4 regions of the Bradyrhizobium sp. SYSU BS000235 genome follow, and region 1 is predicted to be linked to each of the others. Evidence: predicted binding sites of a transcription regulator. Region 1 holds the regulator's gene; each other region holds the start of a gene.
The links. The regulator PhoB, encoded in region 1, activates phosphate uptake and scavenging genes when phosphate is short. The targets are predictions, from matches to a motif close to TGTCATNNANCTGTCAT.

Region 1 (3,207 bases):
GAAAAGATATCGAAGTCGGAAATGGACGGGCGCGTTGAGACTGCGCTGCGTGGCGGTGCGCTCTGGAATGAAGTGAAGGACAAGCTGAATGCGAGCGGCCTGAGCCTTTCGGGCGGCCAGCAGCAGCGCCTGTGTATCGCGCGAACGGTCGCCGTGCGGCCGGAAGTGATCTTGTTCGACGAGCCTTGCTCGGCGCTTGACCCGATTTCCACTGCAAAGGTCGAAGAACTGATCCAGGAACTGAAGGAAAATTACACGATCGCGATCGTTACGCATAACATGCAGCAGGCGGCGCGCGTGTCCGACAAGACGGCGTTCATGTATCTCGGCCAGCTCATCGAGTTCGATGAAACAAACAAGATCTTTACGTCGCCGACGGATCGGCGGACGCAAGACTACATCACCGGCCGTTTCGGCTGACGCTTACCGCGTGGAGAATTATTATGGGAACAGATCATACCGCCAAGGCGTTCGACGAAGATCTCCAGGAGCTTAATCGGCTCGTTGCAGAGATGGGTGGTCTGGCGGAACGTCAGATCGTGGATTCCGTCGATGCTCTGATCCGTCGGGACGTCGCGCTGGGCAAGCGCGTGGTCGCCGCTGATCTCGATATCGACAAGTTGCAGCATGCCATCGAAGAGCGTGCAGTATTGACGATCGCTCGCCGTCAGCCAATGGCTGTCGACCTTCGCGAGATCGTCGGCTCGCTGCGGGTTGCGACCGACCTGGAGCGCATGGGCGATTTGTCGAAGAATATCGGCAAGCGCGTTGCTGCACTCGACAGCGATTTCCATCCGTTGAAGCTGATCCGTGGTCTCGAGCATATGACCGACCTGGTGCAGTCTCAGGTCAAGTCGGTGCTCGACGCTTATGCCGCGCATGACCTGCCGGCCGCCATGGCGGTTTGGAAAGGCGACGAAGAAGTCGACGCGATCTGCACCTCGCTGTTCCGCGAGCTGCTGACTTACATGATGGAAGATCCGCGCAATATCGGCTTCTGCATCCATTTGATGTTCTGCGCCAAGAACATCGAACGGATCGGGGACCATGCGACCAACATTGCCGAAACGGTCTTCTACATGATCGAAGGACAACAGATGCTCGATCAGCGCCCCAAAGGCGATATGACGAGTTTTGCGACGGCTGTCTCAGGCAGCTGATTGGAAGGATATAAATTGAAGGATCGGACATGAGCGCCCGAATTCTTGTCGTCGAGGATGAAGAAGCGTTGACGACGCTGCTTCGCTACAATCTGGATGCCGAAGGCTACGATGTCGAAACCGTTGCACGCGGGGACGACGCCGACACCAGACTCAAGGAGCATATTCCGGATCTGATCGTGCTCGATTGGATGCTGCCTGGTTTGTCGGGGATCGAGCTTTGCCGTCGTCTAAGGGCAAGGCCTGAAACGAAGCAGATCCCCATCATCATGCTGACCGCGCGTGGCGAGGAAAGCGAGCGGGTGAGGGGTCTCGCGACGGGCGCTGACGATTACATCGTCAAGCCGTTCTCGGTCCCGGAATTGCTGGCGCGGGTGAAGGGCTTGCTGCGACGGGCCAGCCCGGAGCGTCTCGCCACGGTTTTGGCTTTCGGCGATATCGAGTTGGACCGCGATCGGCGCCGTGTGGCCCGTTCCGGCCGCCCGATTGATCTGGGGCCCACCGAATACCGTCTTCTGGAGTTCTTCCTGGAACATCCGGGACGTGTTTTCAGCCGGGAGCAATTGCTCGACGGCGTTTGGGGACGCGACATCTATATCGATGAGCGCACCGTGGACGTTCATATCGGCCGGCTCAGGAAGCTCCTGAACCTTGGCCGGGAGCAGGATCCCATCCGCACCGTTCGCGGAGCGGGCTACGCCCTGGATGATCGCTTCGCCAAGGCTGAGTGATCTCGATAAAATTATTGCAGAGCAGCATTTGTCTGATGTTGCTTTGCAATCCTGGGTAGGGCGAATAACAATTTTGTGCCAATGAAGGGCAAAATTGCACCTCGCATTTGGTCATCTCCGTGTTAACCTGACTCTCGACGGGGCAGCGAAACCCAGTCGCAGGATTGAATTGGGAAGGAGAACCAAAATGGCCTGGAAAGCTCCAAAGATTGTTGAAGTGCCGGTTGGCATGGAAATCAACATGTACGCCTGCGCGGCGCGCAAGTAAGTCTGCAAATTTCTTCAGTTTAAAAGACAATTGGTCCGGTTTGCGTAAGGGCTCGCCCAATGGGTGAAGTTCTTTCGCAGCCGGCCTTGTTTGTGTCTGGGTCTGGATTCCGCGAACCGGGATTGCCGGAGGCGTTTTGATGTTGCGCGTTGTCGTTCTCGGGGTGGCGGCTGGTGGCGGCGTCCCGCAATGGAACTGCAACTGTGAGGTCTGCCGAATCACACGTCTTGAGCGGCCGGACTTGCGAGCCACGCAGGCATCGATAGCGGTCAGCGCTGACCACAAACACTGGTTTCTGATCAATGCTTCACCTGACCTGCGCCAACAGGTGATCGCGACCCCGCAACTTCATCCAAAGCCGGATCAATTACGCCATAGCCCGATCGCAGGCGTCATCCTGACCAATGGCGAGGTCGACGCCGTCGCGGGGTTGCTGTCCCTGCGTGAGGGTTGGCCATTTACCATCTACGCTCACCAACGCGTTCTTGCGACGCTGAGGGACAACAGCATCTTCAATGTTCTGAGTGCGGAGCGGGTGCGTCGCGAACCGATCGAATTCGATGCCACGTTCGAGCCCAAGTTGGCGAACGGCTCGCCGTCGGGGTTGGAAGTTTTGCCATTCCTCGTTCCTGGTAAACGTGCCTGGTATCTTGAAGACGCTGCTGCACCTGCGGTGGACGATGAGGCGGGCGACACCGTGGGGCTGCGGATTGCGGACAAGCGGAGTGGCCAATACTTCTTTTTTCTTGCCGCTTGCGCCGCCATGACCCCAGAGCTGAAGATGCGTCTGAAAGACGCGCCTCTGGTGTTTTTCGACGGAACGGTCTGGCGCGATGATGAACTGATCGCCGCAGGACTTGGCAGCAAGACAGGGCAGCGGATGGGACACATGGCCATGTCAGGCGCGGATGGGGCAATCGCAGCGCTTGCCGGCCTCGGGATCGCCCGTAAGGTTTTTCTTCACATCAACAATTCCAATCTGGCGCTGCTGCCCGAGACTGCGGAGCGCGTGCAGATCGAGCAGGCCGGATGGGTCATTCCCTCGGAC
Region 2 (3,207 bases), 2.4 Mb from region 1:
CCACCAAGCGTGACATGACGGGAATGGGCTCGTTCCTGATGATGGGCCTGTTCGGCATCATCATCGCGAGCCTGGTGAACATCTTCGTGGCAAGCTCGATGCTGCAGTTCGTGGTGTCGGTGGTTGGCGTGCTGGTGTTCGCGGGCCTCACCGCCTGGGATACGCAACGCCTGAAGAACGACTACATCTACGGCTACGCCGGCCAGGGCGGCGACATCGCGGAGCGTGCAGCAATCACCGGCGCACTCTCGCTTTACCTGAACTTCATCAACCTGTTCACGCTGCTGCTGCAGCTGCTCGGACAGCGCGATTAATCAGGATCGATCGATTTTCGGAAAGCCCCGGCCAAAAGCCGGGGCTTTTGTTTTGCGGACTACAAAATTAAGCTGCCCGCATGTCGAATCCCGCGATCCGATCCGCCGCTCCGGCGGATATCCCTGCCATCACCCGCATCTATGACCACGAGGTCCGCACCGGCACCGCGACCTTCGAACTGACCCCTCCGGATGTCGCTGAAATGACCCGGCGCTTCACGTCGCTTCAGGAAGCAGGCTTTCCCTATCTCGTGGCGACGCTCGAGGGACACGTGGTGGGCTATGCCTATGCGGGGCCTTATCGCCCCCGGCCTGCCTACCGCTTCACCGTGGAAAATTCCGTCTATCTGGCGCCTGCAAGCCATCGGCGCGGCATTGGAACGGCCTTGATGATCGAGCTGATCGCGCAGTCGGAGGCGCGAGGTTATCGCCAAATGATCGCGGTCATTGGCGACTCCGCGAATGCAGCCTCCGTCGCCCTGCACACCCGGACAGGATTCCAGATGATCGGCACGCACCCGGATGTTGGGTTCAAGTTCGGGCGGTGGCTCGATACGGTGATGATGCAACGCGCGCTGGGGGCCGGCGCCACCACCGTTCCGGCCTAGCGCCGCGGATTTGAAATTCTTCCGTGTGAAGTCCCAAGCGCGATGAAGGACTTCAAATCCAAAAGCGGCACCAGGATTATAGACTTGCCGGTGTCCCTTTGATTCCGAAGTCCGCATCCGGGCACGCCGCGCGTCTGTGCGAACTTCCGAATCGGGACACCAGGCTCACACCAGTGCCAGCTTGCGGTCAATGACCAGCAGCACGCGTTCCAGTTCGTGACCCCGGCGGAGAATTTGTCCACTGGCCGCGATCACGCTGTAAGCACCCTGCTTGCGCGCCAGGCGCGGGTCTTTCTCGATGCGATAGATCGGCACTTCCGAAGCTCGGCGGAAAATCGAAAACACCGCCCGGTCCTTCAGAAAGTCGATGGCGTAGTCACGCCATTCACCGTCGGCGACCATGCGCCCGTAGAGGTTGAGGATGCGATTCAGTTCGAGGCGGTTGAACGTGACATTCTGGGGCGGGAGCGGTGTGGTGCTGCTGCGCTCCTGCCCCCGGGTCTCGCTTGGGTCTGTATCCCCTGATATCGGATTCATCGGCGCCTCCTGTCACTTAACCGACATAGTCCTCCGGTCTGCCGGGACCTGCAAGCTTGAAATAGCCATTGGAACAGCGAGTGGAGTGGATTTGACATTCGCGATTCACCGGGCCGCAGGTAAGCGAATGTCAAACTCCAAACTCGAAACTTACAATTTCTAGTGGTCCTGCGATTCCAACATTCGCAAGAGGTGCCTGCGGTAACAGGATGCGAATGCTAAAATCGGACCACGAGGCTGCTCAACGAGTTATCACACGCAAGTTAGTCGAAATCATAATGCTGCCTGAATTCGGCCCATACGCCGCCGTGCTGGGCTGCGAATAACACTGCACTGCGTTGACCCGGTCCTTTTGGCACCGGATTCCTCAGCCCCCAGCCCCCCGGGGTCGATAGGATCGGGTCTAATTCGCAGTCAGGTAGATCCCCAATCCTTCCGGCCAGCGAAAGCTGGCCTTTTTTGTTGGCAGGCCAATCGTCCTCGCCTTGCTTTGCATAGGAAAGAATTCACCGAAGCTGTTGCAGGTAACAGCCTGCTGCCCAGGCCACTTGCAGCCTCGCGCTCACGACTGAAAAATTTCTGATTTAGTTAAGGGAGGTAAAGGCCGCGCCGAGCATCGGTCCGGGCTTGTCGCGATTGCCGTCCTGAACGTACACGGCGGCGGCATCGACGCCATCACGCGCGATGTTCTCGATCGGCACGCTCCAGCTATTCGCGCTGCCGTTCCAGTCGCCGACCTTCAGCATATTCCGTACCACGTTGTGATACGTGATCTGATGTCCGCGGTTTTCACCCTTCGCGATTGTAATCGGAACCGCCTTCGACACCGCGCAGATCCAAACTTCACCGCTTCGACCCGCGGTATCCGAGGCCGCGACCGATACGTTGATTTGCTTACCAGACCTCGTCATCGTCACAGGCACCGACATCGCACCATCGACGCCCTTTGTCCGGCTGACTGCAGTTTCAATACCGGCCTTGTCACTGCCAAGGACGTTCGCAGAGCCGTTGACGATGGCCTGCGGCGTATAGACACCACGATCGCCTCGGACGTGCGAATAAGCTTTTTGACGCGCGCTGAAACGAGAGTCCGCCAGCGTGTCCTTCCAACCGAGATAGTCCCAGTAATCGATCGGCAAACTCAATGCGATGACAGAGGGATCCTTGCTGAGATCACCCAGAACCTTGTCTGCAGGGGGACATGAGGAGCACCCTTGCGAGGTAAACAGTTCAACCACCGCACGCGGTTCTGCTCCAGCAGGCGTAACCGCGGCAAAAACCATACAGACTCCAAGCAGACACGACAGCTGGGCAAGTTTGCCCGCCGCTTTCGCATCAGCACTGGAATCCCGATAAGCCACGTCGCATCCTATTTTGACTCAGTTGCCTTACGAAGAAGGCGGCCCTGTGATAGGCCGCCTTCCCTTAAGCTTCTACTCACGTCGCAGTGAGCCCGTTCACGGTTGCGTTGGCAAGCCCTATTACGCGGCCAGCTTGCGCAGCACGTAATGCAGGATGCCGCCGTTGCGGTAATATTCGAGCTCGTCGAGCGTATCGATGCGGCAAAGCAGCGAAACATTCTTCAGCGAACCGCCGGCATCGACGATTTCCGCCGTCAGCTTCTGCCGCGGCCGGAGATCGCCCTGAAGGCCGCGAATGGTGACCTTTTCGTCGCCCTTCAAGCCGATCGACTGCCACGACGCTCCGTCTTCGAAGGTCAGCGGCAACACGCCCATGCCCACCAGGTT
Region 3 (3,207 bases), 2.3 Mb from region 1:
GGGCAACCTGGTGAAAACGCGTTGGGCAATCCCTGCAAAAGCAAACCCGGCCCAAAAGGGGCCGGGTACTCGGACGCGTTGCGGCGCAATATAGTCAGAAATCGCCGGAAAACAATGCATATTCGGGGGTTTGGTTAGCCCATTTTGGGGTCGAGGGTGATCGCCCAAAGGGCCGTATCGGCCCTATCCCGGAGGGTCACGGTCATCTGTCCGGTCGCGCCCTCGATTTTGACGTGGCCGAAGAACTGCATGCCCTCCGATGGCGGCAGGTTCTGATGACCAGGCCCCGGGCCCTTCACGAAACGCACCTCGGGGCCGAACGTGTTGTCCATGCCCCCTGGGCCGAAACTTCCGGCGTGGAACGGGCCGGAGACGAACTCCCAGAACGGTTCGAAGTCCTGGAACTGGGCCTTGTCGGGGTTGTAGTAGTGGGCGGCGGTGTAATGGACGTCGGCGGTCAGCCACACCGTGTTGCGGATGCCGGCGGTCTTGATGAACCGCAGCAGATCGGCGATTTCGAACTCGCGGCCGCGGACCGGGCCATCGCCCTGGGCAAAGGCCTCGGAGCCCTTTTTGGCGGTGGCATCATCATAAACGATGATGCTGAGCGGCATGTCGGAGGCGATCACCTTCCAGGTCGCTTTCGACTTCAAAAGTTCGCGCTTGAGCCAGGCGAGCTGGTCCGGCCCGATGAAGTAAGCATCGGGTCCGTAGCTGGTCTGCTGATTCTCGCCGTTCGGGCCGCGATAGCTGCGCTCGTCGAGCATGAACACGTCGACGTGCGGGCCGTAATTGATGGTCCGGTAGACGCGGCCGGGTTCGACGATGCTTTCCCGCATCGGATACATTTCGTGGAACGCTTTCGCCCCGCGCGCCGCAAGCAGCGTGATGTCACGCTCTTTGTAATCGGCCGGCAGTTGCTTCGACAGCGACCAGTTGTTGCAGATCTCGTGATCGTCCCACTGCACGAAGATCGGCACTTCAGCGTTGAAGGCGCGGACGTTGTCGTCGAGGAAGTTATATTTGTGCGCGGCGCGGTATTCGTCGAGCGTTTCGGCGACTTTCGCCTTCTCCGGAATCGTAATGTTCTTCCAGGTCTTGCCGTTGGGGAGTTTGACTTCTGACGGAATGATGCCGTCCGCATAAATCGTATCGCCGGAGTGAATCAGGAAGTCGGGATTGTGCTTGCGCATCGCCGCGAAGGTGAACATGCCGCCGTCGTCGGGGTTGATGCCCCAGCCTTGCCCGGCGACGTCGCCGCCCCAGACGAAAGACACGTCGCGACGGCTTGCCGGTGCGGTGCGGAAGCGGCCGACCACGGGCTCACCGACGATGTTGATGTGAGACAGATCGCGGAAGCGGGCGCGGTAAAAGATCGTTTGATCGGAGGGCAGATCCTCGATCAGCATTTTGGCGGTGAAATCGTTTTCCGGCATCGCGTTGATCGGCGGTAGCGCGCGGGCGTCCTTGAACGATTCGGTCGTCGCGACCTCGACCATCAGCTGCGCGGGGCGATCGGCACGCGCCCACACCACGCCGCTGTCGACGTTGACGTCACCCGATTGCACGCCATGGGACACCATCGGGCGGTCTGCCGCGCGGCTGAGATGAGGCATCGCGATGCCGCTTGCTGCGGTGATACCGCCCGCGGCGGCGGTTGTCAGAAAGCGTCGGCGAGAAATGCGAAGGGTCACGAAAGCCTCCAAAGCAGGTATCCAAGCCGGCCCGCCCACGGCAAGCCCGTCCATGGCTCAGCGGGCGGCACCATGCAGCGCATGCCTGACAGAATAAGGAAGGTTATGTGACGCCTTGGCGAAACGCGCTCGGAGGAAAACGCATGCAACGTATCGGCAAGCGATAGAGCGTTCGGCGCCGGGATTGGCGTGGAGAAAGGTTTAAGCCACGTGAGGGCGTGGGGTACGGGTCGGGGTCTCCGGCATCTGCAGCAGAAACGCCTTCCGGTCGGCCACCGCGTTGTGGAACTGCTCAAGTGCAATGCTGAAGGCTGTCAATGAGCCTTCCTCGATGGCCCCATCCTCGAAGCAGTGCAGGGTATTGGTCATGATCTCGTCGGCTTCCGCCTGCATCGCGTCGAGTTCCTCCATGGAGGTCGACTTGCGTGCGGCTGAGAGCATCTGCAGCAAGCGCTCGCGCAGCGAAGAATTGGTTACGCGCTCGTCCTTGCGCAGATAGCTCGCAAACCACGCGCCGGCAGAGCCGAGCGCGGACAGCGCCATCAGGCTGCCCCAGATGTAATCGCTGTATTTGTCGAGAAAGGTTTTCTCTTCACCGTCAACATAGGCGGCGGCGCCGGGATGCGCGGGAATGGCAGCGTCCTTGTCGGTGTCCGGCGTTTCAAGTTTCGCCGAGAGCGGGAATTCGTTCTGGATGCTTTGGCGGATTGCGAACAATTGACGGGTGAGCGCGCCGACCGTTGCCTCTGACAATGAGCTGCGCGCGACGATGTGATGCGCGAACGTGATGGTGTCGATCTTGTCGTCCGGGCGTGCAGGATTCGCGCCGAATGTTCCTGCGGGAATTTCCCCGGAATCGTAGGCGGGGTACTTTTGCGCGATGGCGTCGGCGGTGTCGATCGACAGGAAGGTGACCTTCTTGTCCTTCGCCGTGACTGCAATGGCATCCGAGGTGATTTTGCTGTTGAGCGGACCGACTGCAAGGAATGCGTCGATCTTTTCGTTTTTGACAGCTTCGGCAAAGCCGGTGGTGCTGAACTGAACGGTCTGCACTTTGTCAAAATTAACGCCGGATTGCGTCAGGATCACTTTCAGCAAATTGACGTTGGCCGGTGTGCGGCCGATCACGCCAATACGTTTGCCCGCAAGCTGCTCGATCTTGGTGATGCTACCCTTGCGGTGAGCTCCGGGGACCCACAGCACGGCGAAGTTCTTGCGGATGCTGGCGACAGCCTGCGCATTCTTCGGCAGGTCGAGGTCTCCACGCACGACGGCGAGGTCTGTCGTGCCTGCGGTCAAACTCGCAGCACTCGCGGTGGCGCCTTCGGTGACGATCGGCCGCAGCCTGACATAACTGCGATCACGTGAGAACATTTGCGTGATGGACTGAATGACCTTCACATCGTCGCTGTTCGGGGGACCGACCGCGATCCGGAGATGAACCGCGCGCGTCATGTAATAAGTCGCCCCGCCCACGGCGGCCACGGTGGCGAGCACCGCCGCAATGACGATC
Region 4 (3,207 bases), 3.7 Mb from region 1:
TGCTGAAATAGGATTCAGCATCGCCGATGTGCATCTTGTTCAGCTCGAAGCGCGGCACGTTGTTGCCCGAGGTCGAGTTCGGATCGACGAGGCCGAGGTTCTTGCCCTTCAGGTCGTCAATGCTCTTGTAGGGGCTCTTGGCCAGCACGAAGAACATCGAATAGTAGCCGGTGCTGCCGTCGATGTTGCGGTCGTTGGCGAACGCTTCGGTCTTCACGCCGGTGAGGCGGGCGCGCGAGAACGACGCCGAACCATAGCTGGCAATGTGGATATTGCCGTTGCGTTGACCTTCGATCACCGCCGCATAGTCGTTGGCAATGCGAAGGTTCACCTTCACGCCCAGTTCCTTGCTCAGGTAAGCAATGAACGGCGCCCAGCGCTCGGTCACGCCCGAGGCGTTCTCGGCGGGAACGACGGCAAAGTTGAGCTCGGGATACTTGGCTTTCCAGTCCTGAGCCGAAGCTGTGGTTGCAGTGAACGCAAGCGCTGCTGCGCCGGCGAGAATAGTACGACGATTGAACATAAAGTCCCCCTGTTATGTCAGATAGTTTCGGCAGAAAGATCAGGCAGCCGCGACATTTCCGAGCGCGGGTGCCAATGCTCCTGGTACGAAGTCCGGCGTTTCGTCCATGACTTCACCAGCCTCGAGGTCGTAAAGTTCGCGGGCGATCGAGTCCGTGAGCATCGCAGGCACGCCATCGAACACAACGCGGCCTGCGGACATACCGATCAGACGGTCACAGTAAGTCCTTGCCAGATCGAGTGAATGCAGGTTGCACATCACCGTGATGCCAAAGTGCTTGTTGATGCGCAGCAGTGCGTCCATCACGATGCGGGTGTTGCGCGGATCGAGCGATGCAATCGGCTCGTCCGCCAAAATGATATCCGGCTGCTGAACCAGCGCGCGTGCAATGGCCACACGCTGCTGCTGTCCGCCGGAGAGCTGATCGGCGCGCTGCGCCGCCATCGGCATCATGTCGAATTGTTCGAGCGCGGAGATGGCAATCGCCTTGTCATCCTGCGCCCACATCTGACTCATCGAGCGCCACAGCGGCACGCCTGCAAGGCGGCCCATCAAGACGTTGGTCAGCACGTCGAGGCGACCGACCAGATTGAACTGCTGGAAAATCATTGCCGATCGCGCACGCCAGCGGCGCAACTCTTGGCCCTTCAATGCCGTCACGTCGACGCCTTCGAAGCTGATGCGTCCGCCGGTTGGCTCTTCCAAGCGGTTGATCATGCGCAGAAGGGTGGACTTGCCGGCGCCCGAACGACCAATCACGCCGACGAACCGGCCCGGCTCGATCGAGAAAGAAGCATTATCAACGGCCGTCTTTGCACCAAACCGGCACGTCAATCCGTCCACTACAAGCATTCGTCGGCTCCGTGCTTAACAGAGCTCCACCGCTAACGCGGGTATTCTACAGTTGTGTGACAGCGTGGACTGTTCCCGCGCACTTCTGTGTGCAATGCGGAAGAGGTTTGCCGTCATCCGAACTTCATGACATTGTCACGAAACACACCGAAGACACTACGCACACCCTCATCCCTGCCTCACCTCACTACGAGATTCCACCGCCTATGGCTGGCAAGACACTTTCCGTCGAACCCTTCATCGACCCGACTGCAACACTCCGCGACAGCAAGGCGGGCGCTTATTGCGAAATCGGCGCACGAACAACACTTCTTGAAGTTACGCTCGGCGATTATTCCTATGTCGTGAACGACAGCCAGATTACCTACGCCACCATCGGAAAGTTCTGCTCGATCGCGGCGATGACGCGAATCAACCCCGGCAATCATCCGATGCATCGCGCGACGCAGGCTCACTTCACCTATCGCGCGAGTGCCTATTTCCCGGGCGAGAGCGATGACGCGGAGTTCTTCGACTGGCGACGCAGCCATCATGTGACATTTGGCCACGACGTCTGGATCGGTCACGGCGCCATCGTGCTGCCGGGCCGCAACATCGGCACAGGCGCGGTGGTCGCAGCGGGCGCCGTCGTCACCAAGGATGTGCCTGCCTACACCATTGTCGGCGGCAATCCGGCGAAACCGATCCGGCGACGGTTCTCGGAAAAGATCGAAGAACAATTGATGGCGCTGGCATGGTGGGACTGGACCCACGACCAGCTTCGCAGCGCGCTGCCGGATTTCCGGAAACTGCCGGTGGAAGCCTTTGTCGAGAAGTACAACAACAACGCGCTGGCATAACGCGGGATCGGACGAAGCATGACGGATATCTTGATCGAAGGCGGACAGACGCTGATCGGCAACGAATTTGTGGATGATGCAACTATCCATGTGGCGGATGGCCTCATCTCGGAAACATCGTCGCGTGCCGAACCTGCTTCGCTCCGCATCGACAGCCGCGGCCTGATCGCCCTCCCCGGTATTGTGGACATGCATGGCGATGCCTTCGAACGGCAGATGATGCCGCGCCCCGGCGTCGATTTCCCGATCGACGTTGCGCTGATGGACAGCGACCGCCAGGCCATCGCCAACGGCATGACCACCGTCTTTCATGCGGCGACATGGTCATGGGAGCCGGGCTTGCGCGGCACCGAGAACGCTCACCGTCTTGCCGACGCCATCGAGGAATTGCATCCACGCTTCGCGGCCGACACGCGGTTCCATCTGCGGCAGGAGACCTTCAACCTCGATGCGGAGCCGATGATCGCCGAGTGGCTGGCGACGGGCCGCGTCAGCCTGCTCGCCTTCAACGATCACATGCACATGACCACTGCGTCGATGAGCAATCCGAAGAAGCGCGCGCGCATGGTCGAGCGCTCCGGCCTCAGCGAAAGCGAATTCGATGCGCTGGTGGACCGGGTCATGAAGCGCGCGGACGACGTGCCTGCATCAATCGAACGGCTTGCCGCGATTGCCCGCGACAACGATGTGCCGTTGCTCTCCCATGACGACGAGTCTCCGGAGCAGCGCGCGAACTTCCGCGGGCTCGGCATCGACATCGCGGAGTTCCCGATCAACGAGGAAACCGCCCGCGCCGCGATCGACGGCGGCGACTTCACCGTGTTCGGCGCGCCGAACGTCGTGCGCGGCGGCAGCCACACCGGCTGGACCAGTGCAGCCGAGATGGTGAACAAGGGTCTCTGCTCCATCCTCGCGTCAGACTATTACTATCCGGCGCCGCTGCTCGCGGCGTTCCGTCTCGCGGCCGACAGGATCGTGCCACTGCCACAAGCC

Region 2: a site for PhoB is predicted at 1,470-1,486, ahead of ACP0KA_RS11690 (DUF2794 domain-containing protein). Genes of this name have one in related genera too.
Region 3: a site for PhoB is predicted at 1,791-1,807, ahead of ACP0KA_RS11355 (alkaline phosphatase D family protein). Genes of this name have one in related genera too.
Region 4: a site for PhoB is predicted at 1,421-1,437, ahead of phnC (phosphonate ABC transporter ATP-binding protein). Genes of this name have one in related genera too.

What each region holds. Positions count from the first base shown of each region.
Region 1 is NZ_JBMHJM010000001.1:103,446-106,652, reverse strand. It holds gene pstB (phosphate ABC transporter ATP-binding protein PstB) at 1-420, shown strand, start outside; gene phoU (phosphate signaling complex protein PhoU) at 444-1,160, shown strand; gene phoB (phosphate regulon transcriptional regulator PhoB) at 1,190-1,891, shown strand; gene pqqA (pyrroloquinoline quinone precursor peptide PqqA) at 2,079-2,159, shown strand; gene pqqB (pyrroloquinoline quinone biosynthesis protein PqqB) at 2,299-3,207, shown strand, end outside.
Region 2 is NZ_JBMHJM010000001.1:2,493,770-2,496,976, reverse strand. It holds gene ACP0KA_RS11700 (Bax inhibitor-1/YccA family protein) at 1-314, shown strand, start outside; gene ACP0KA_RS11695 (N-acetyltransferase family protein) at 395-922, shown strand; gene ACP0KA_RS11690 (DUF2794 domain-containing protein) at 1,088-1,459, opposite strand; gene ACP0KA_RS11685 (DUF1223 domain-containing protein) at 2,044-2,742, opposite strand; gene acnA (aconitate hydratase AcnA) at 2,941-3,207, opposite strand, start outside.
Region 3 is NZ_JBMHJM010000001.1:2,434,826-2,438,032, forward strand. It holds gene ACP0KA_RS11355 (alkaline phosphatase D family protein) at 135-1,694, opposite strand; gene ACP0KA_RS11360 (TAXI family TRAP transporter solute-binding subunit) at 1,896-3,207, opposite strand, start outside.
Region 4 is NZ_JBMHJM010000001.1:3,757,211-3,760,417, reverse strand. It holds gene phnD (phosphonate ABC transporter substrate-binding protein) at 1-523, opposite strand, end outside; gene phnC (phosphonate ABC transporter ATP-binding protein) at 563-1,375, opposite strand; gene ACP0KA_RS17495 (chloramphenicol acetyltransferase) at 1,582-2,214, shown strand; gene ACP0KA_RS17490 (alpha-D-ribose 1-methylphosphonate 5-triphosphate diphosphatase) at 2,233-3,207, shown strand, end outside.